Regions from separate parts of the Ectobacillus sp. genome, predicted to be linked through region 1. Evidence: predicted binding sites of a transcription regulator. Region 1 holds the regulator's gene; the other holds the start of a gene.
The links. Region 1 encodes Rex, which represses fermentation and respiration genes when NADH is low (regulators of the CRP and FNR family bind a similar motif). Its sites were predicted from a motif close to TTGTGAAATATTTCACAA; they were not measured.
Positions count from the first base shown of each region.

Region 2: the regulator Rex is predicted to act here: its motif matches at 1,417-1,434, upstream of adhE (bifunctional acetaldehyde-CoA/alcohol dehydrogenase).

Region 1 is NZ_JBXKMX010000115.1:2,237-5,769, reverse strand. It holds gene AC11ZT_RS05915 (ABC-F family ATP-binding cassette domain-containing protein) at 1-1,411, opposite strand, end outside; gene AC11ZT_RS05910 (redox-sensing transcriptional repressor Rex) at 1,631-2,257, shown strand; gene AC11ZT_RS05905 (YdiK family protein) at 2,336-2,530, opposite strand; gene AC11ZT_RS05900 (lysostaphin resistance A-like protein) at 2,533-3,261, opposite strand.
Region 2 is NZ_JBXKMX010000042.1:19,504-23,036, reverse strand. It holds partial or broken gene AC11ZT_RS01805 (DUF6944 family repetitive protein) at 1-216, shown strand, start outside; gene AC11ZT_RS01800 (YitT family protein) at 244-861, opposite strand; gene adhE (bifunctional acetaldehyde-CoA/alcohol dehydrogenase) at 1,580-3,533, shown strand, end outside.

The sequences.
Region 1 (3,533 bases):
ATATTAATACGTTACATTTTTGCATCATAAGCTTTGCTAGAGCAAGGCGAGCTTTTTCGCCGCCGCTTAGAGAAGAAACGATTTTTAACACGTCATCTCCAGAGAAGAGAAAATTTCCGAGAATGGTTCGTATTTCTTTTTCAGGCTGCAAAGGAAACTCGTCCCATAGCTCATTTAATACGCGCTTGGAAGAAGTGAGAATAGCTTGCTGCTGATCATAGTAACCAATTGTGACATTAGAGCCAAAGGTAATAGAACCTTTTAGAAAGTCTAACTGATGAACCATAGCTTTTAATAAGGTTGATTTCCCTATGCCGTTTGGACCGACAAGGGCGACACTGTCACCACGTGATAGGTGCATATTTACATGAGTAATAATCGGGTTTCCTTCATATCCGACAGCTACATCTTGTACGTGCAGCACATCATTTCCACTTTGACGTTCGATTTCAAAATGAAAGGAAGCGGATTTTTCATCATCAGCTGGCCGCGTCATGAGCTCCATGCGTTCTAATTGTTTACGCCGACTTTGCGCACGTTTTGTGGTAGATGCTCTTGCGATGTTACGCTGCACAAAGTCTTGTAGCTTTGCAACCTCGTCTTGCTGCTTTTCGTAGCGCTTCATTTCTTGCTCATACCACTCGGCCTTTTGCTCTAAATATTTACTATAGTTTCCGGTAAAGCGTTTGCTTTGTGTATTAGATATTTCATATACTTGGGTTACGATGCGATCTAAAAAGTATCGGTCATGCGATACGATGAGGATGGCACCTGAATAACTTTGTAAATATTGTTCTAGCCATGTAAGGGTTTCGATATCCAAATGATTGGTTGGTTCATCTAGAATGAGTAGATCAGGCTTTGTAAGCAACAGCTTCCCAAGTGCAAGGCGTGTTTTCTGACCACCGCTTAGCATTGAAATTTGCATCTTGTGCGTTTCGACGGGAAAACCTAATCCGCTGAGAACAGAGCGAATATCGGCTTCGTATTGATAGCCACCTTGATCACTATATAATTGTTGGAGTCTATCGTACTCCGCTAGAACCTTTTCATAACGAGTTTCATTACTGAATACTTCTTCTTTTCCCATTTCCTGCTCCATATTTCGTAGGTCGCGCTCCATTTCTTGCAGTTCTCGAAATACGGAGAGCATTTCTTCGCCAATCGTTAATGAGGTTTCTAAGCCGGTATTTTGTGCTAAGTAACCAATGGAAACGTCTTTTGGTTTAATAATGTCGCCTGATTCATACGACATTTCACCTGCAATAATACGTAGTAAAGTTGATTTACCTGCGCCGTTACGCCCTACGAGTGCAACGCGTTCACGGGATTGTACTTCTAGTTTTATATTGGATAAAATGACATCAGCCCCAAAAAGCTTTGTCAATCCGTTTACCTGTAATAAAATCAACGTGTTTCACCTCAAATTAGTTAGTCTACTGTATATTTATAAAAAACTAATGTTTTTCAACACTATTAGAAATGGTGTATAGTTTAATAAGGAGACAATGGTCTCTTTCTATTATACAAGGAAAGCTTTACACCAATAAACTTTCAACGTACATTCCTGTTAATAAAGGTCAAATTTCCCTATGGGATAAACAGAAATTGGAAAGAGAAGGGGGATATGATGGATCAGCCTAAAATTCCGCAGGCAACTGCGAAACGACTACCCTTGTATTATCGTTTTATTAAAAACTTATCACTTTCAGGAAAACAACGTGTTTCCTCAGCAGAGCTCAGTGAAGCCGTAAAAGTTGATTCGGCTACCATTCGCAGAGATTTTTCTTACTTTGGAGCACTAGGTAAAAAAGGGTATGGTTACAATGTAAACTATTTATTATCATTTTTCAGCCAAACCCTTGATCAAGATGATTTAATTCAAGTAGCATTAATTGGCGTTGGAAATTTAGGAACCGCTTTCTTACACTATAATTTCATGAAAAATAATAACACAAAAATCGAAATGGCTTTTGATGTAGATGAAAAGAAGGTCGGACAGTTTATAGGAGAAGTTCCAGTCTACCATCTCAGTGAAATGGAACAACGGATGGGGGATGTAAAGGTAGCCATATTAACAGTACCGGCAGCTGTAGCACAGTCTGTTGCAGATCGATTGTCACACACGGGCATAGAAGGAATCTTAAATTTTACACCAGCACGTATTAATGTGCCAGAACATATTCGCATTCATCATATTGATTTATCAGTCGAATTACAAACACTCGTTTATTTTCTAAAACATTATCCGAGATAGTGAAAAAATTCACTTACATAAGAAATGCGAAAGATAAAAAATGGACCAGATTGTGGTCCATTTTTTAATCCCTGCTGCTTAATGGTTCCTTGCTTTCCATTTAACGATAATGAGGCGAATAGCAAAGCCGAAATCGAAGGTGGCCATAAGAATTAGCAAGAGTGTGTAAATGTTCCATATCGTAGTTTCCACGCTTGTTACAGCTAAATACGTGAAAATAGCGCCTAGTATTAAATATAGAGTTGCCATAAGCATAGGTGAATTTCTACGCATTTTTAAAATCCTCCAATAATTGTGTGCAAATTTTCAGCTTGTCGCATGATTTTATCCATATTGTTACTTAATCCTAGGTTTACCAAAATCACGATTGTATTCATCATTACATGTGCAACAATGGGAACTATAATCCGCTTCGTATGTACGTACAAAAAGGAAAAAACAATACCCATAGATGTGTAAATCAAGATATGACTAAAATCGAAGTGAACCGTTGCAAATATGAGCGAGCTTATAATGGCGGCAACAAAAAAATTAAAACGCTTATAAAGGGAACCAAAGAAAATCTTTCGAAACACAATTTCTTCAAGAATCGGACCGAAAATAGATGTAACTAATATGAATAGAGGAGCAACTTTAGCTATATCTACGAGCCTTTGTGTATTCTCAGAGCCGGGGTTAATTCCTAATAGACGCATTTCGATGGTTGCTGCAATTGCCTGAGCAAACATGGCCAGAAATACACCAAGAAACATCCAAATAATCGTGTACATAAGTCCCATCTTCCCACGAGCTAGTGGATCATCGTCATGTCGGAGCAGCAGTAAGGTGATAATGAGAGCGACTACGAAGCTAATAATTGCCCAGTGCGCGGAAGCCATTTCAATTTGCATATTCCTAGTATAAGTAACATATAATCCAGTTTTTAATAAAAGAGGAACGCCAACTAAACTGGAAATTTGCATGACAATATATGTGATAATAATCCACCAATATTTAGTATTCAATTGTCATGTCTCCTTTTCTATATAAATTTACATGCGTAAAAAAGGAAATCCACATTTAAGAGAGAAAAGAACTAAGTGGTCCTTTTTCAAACAAACGAGCGCAGTTTCACTTTATTGTATCATACAATTTTATAAGAATTACTGAAAGAATGTTTTCAGAAGAAGTGGGTATACTGTTCCAGTATGAGATGGTTATTATGGGATTATGTGGGAAAAGTTACGAAAATTTATGGTTTATACTTGCAAAAGAAATAGAGATTCATTATTATAAA
Region 2 (3,533 bases), on a different contig from region 1:
CAAGCTATAGGAAATTCGTTGCAGGCTATTGGAGCAATCTATGAATTAGAAACAAACGATGATAAAACCGGAGTATCACTTATTGTGAAAGGAAGTTGGATTCAAGCGGTAGGTTCAATTATCGCTTTTCTAGTCGCAGTACGAAAGGGTATGAAGCAACAGGAGATAGAAAAGAATTTCACTTTTCGTAAGGTACAGAAAAACACAGCGCAATGAATTTGCACTGTGTTTTTACTTACATCTTTATACATATGCTTTTGTAGCAGAATCTTTCTTATGAAATGCCATTACTAAATCTGTCATGTATGCACAAACTGCCACCGATAAAATCGTATAGGCAACATCTGTCCAGTTCATATACAATAATGACAATGCTAAAACGAGCCCGTCAAATAAAAAGTAAACTTTTCCTATCGATAGATGGGAAACTTTACTAAGCAATATGGATAATATATCGTCTCCTCCGGTAGCACCACCGTAACGTAAAATAAGGCCAAGACCAAATCCTACGAGAATCCCTCCTATAATTGCAGCAATAAATAAATGCTGAGATAGGTTGATGACAAACGGTGAATAGCGCTCCATAAGTGCATAGAAGACTGAAAAAGACGAAGCGCCTATAATTGTTTTAACAGCCAATCGCTTACCGATTAACCTTGATCCAAGTATGATTAAGGGTATATCGAGAGAAAGCGTTGTAATAGAAGGTGAGATATGGAAAAATTGCTTTATCAGTAATGCAATTCCAATAAATCCGCCTTCTGTTAGGTTATTTTGCACATGAATGTGATAAAAACCTGCTGATAATACAAATGAGCCAAAAACAATCATACCTACTTCTCGCCAATTAATCCATTTCATTGTTATTCCTCTTCCGTAGTTAGTTTATTCGAAAACAATTGTTTTCAACTAACTACTCATATATAGAAAGGAGAAATCTCCTCTATGTGTAGTTAGCTGTTCACTAACTACGACGCTATATATAACAGAAGGAATAATTATATTCCAACATACTTTCGCCCACTTTCGTTTTTGCTAGTAGCTAACGACGAATAGCAAGCAGTAACGCTATGTGTAAGACAAATCTTGACGCTTCCAGATGCTCCTTCGAGCAGCCATGGTATCAAAATCCTTTCTTTATTAGATTTACCCGCAATAACGAGTGCCTTGACACTCACTTAATGAAATGAATGTCGTACCACCCACTAGAGAAACACCAAACCCAATTAGGCTTGAAGCGAGAGTTTCTAATGATATATGCTCCTTTTTCTATTTTATCACAGGTATGAAATGATTGGTAAAAGATTGTGTTAGAATTACAAATTATTTACTTTATCCAAGAAAGTTATTTACGGAAAATTCACTAAATCGACATGCAATTTATCATAAATGTATCGTATAGTAATGATATAGATATTGTGAATTATTTCACAATATATTTTTATAAAGTTGAATGACGAATTAGAAATCAATTGGAATATTGTATTTGTCTATTAGAGACGTTCTATTCATTTATGCTATTGGGACGCATCACGTCACCGAGGGGCACTCAAAGCCCTAACATAAGGAGGAAGTTCATATGGCTGTAGAGGAAAAAAAGGTAGAGCAGTTACAAGACACATCCACCATGATTGATGAACTCGTAGTAAAAGGTAACCGTGCTCTAGCACAATTTGAAATGTTTACGCAAGAACAAATTGATAAAATCGTGCATGAAATGGCACTTGCAGGTTTAGATCAGCATATGCCTTTGGCAAAGCTGGCACAGGAGGAAACAGGCAGAGGAATTTATGAAGACAAAATAATAAAGAACATGTTTGCAACTGAATACATTTGGCATAGCATTAAAAATGATAAAACAGTTGGTGTCATTCATGAAGATCCTTACACCGGTATTACAGAAATTGCAGAACCTGTCGGCGTCATTGCAGGGGTAACACCAGTTACAAATCCAACTTCTACAACTTTATTTAAAGCAATCATTGCGATAAAAACACGGAATCCTATCATTTTCGCTTTTCATCCATCTGCTCAAGGCTGTAGTGCAAAAGCAGCTTCCGTTTTATATGAAGCAGCAGTAAAAGCAGGGGCACCCGAGGATTGTATTCAATGGATTGAAAAGCCTTCCATCGATGGAACAAAGCTTCTAATGAATCATCCAGGCGTTGCACTCGTGTTAGCAACAGGCGGAGCAGGAATGGTGAAATCAGCATATAGTACTGGAAAACCAGCATTAGGGGTTGGTCCAGGAAATGTACCCTGTTATATTGAAAAAACAGCGAAAATCAAACGTACTGTTAACGATGTAATTCTATCTAAATCGTTTGATAACGGTATGATTTGTGCCTCTGAGCAAGCTATTATTATAGATACGGAAATTTATGAAGAAGTAAAGAAAGAAATGATTGCAAACCAATGCTACTTTGTTAGCGATAAAGAAAAGCAGCTTCTTGAAAAACTAGTTATTCGCGAAGATACTTGTGCTGTAAACCCAGATATCGTTGGGAAATCACCAGAATGGATTGCAAAGCTTGCTGGATTTAAAGTTCCAGAAGATACAAAAATCCTAGTTGCAGAAATTGAAGGTGCTGGTGCAGAGTATCCACTTTCTCGTGAAAAATTAAGTCCAGTACTCGCTTGCATTCGTGTAAATAGTACAGAAGAAGGCTTTCAACAATGTGAAAATATGCTATACCTTGGCGGATTAGGTCACTCCGCTGTTATTCATAGCACGAACGAAGAGTTGCAAACACAGTTTGGACTTCGCATGAAGGCGTGCCGGATTATTGTGAATGCCCCGTCTTCTCAAGGCGGCATTGGCGATGTATATAATGGATTTATCCCTTCTTTAACACTAGGATGCGGATCTTACGGCAAAAACTCAATATCTTCTAACGTAAGTGCTATTCATTTATTAAATATCAAACGTATTGGTACGCGTCAAAATAATATGCAATGGTTTAAACTACCGCCAAAGTTGTTTTTTGAAAAAAATGCAACGCAATATTTAGCGAAGATGAAGAAGATTTCTCGTGCTTTCATCGTTACTGATCCAGGCATGGTGAAATTAAATTATGTAGATACAGTTGTTCATTATTTAAATCAAAATGCAAACAATGTTCAAATTGAAATCTTTTCTGATGTAGAACCAGATCCATCTGATGTTACGGTATACAAGGGTGCTGAAATGATGCGATCCTTCCAGCCAGATGTTATTATCGCACTTGGCGGAGGATCTGCGATGGATGCAGCGAAAGGAATGTGGCTCTTCTATGAGCATCCAGATGTTCAGTTTCATGGCTTAAAACAAAAGTTTTTAGATATTCGCAAACGGACCTTTAAATATCCTGAAATGGGTGAAAAAGCGCAGTTCGTTGCCATTCCGACAACATCTGGAACAGGATCTGAAGTAACGCCATTTGCCGTTATTACAGATAAGAAGAATAATATCAAATATCCGCTAGCAGATTATGAATTAACACCAGATGTAGCCATTGTGGATCCGCAGTTTGTTATGACGGTTCCTCCTCGCA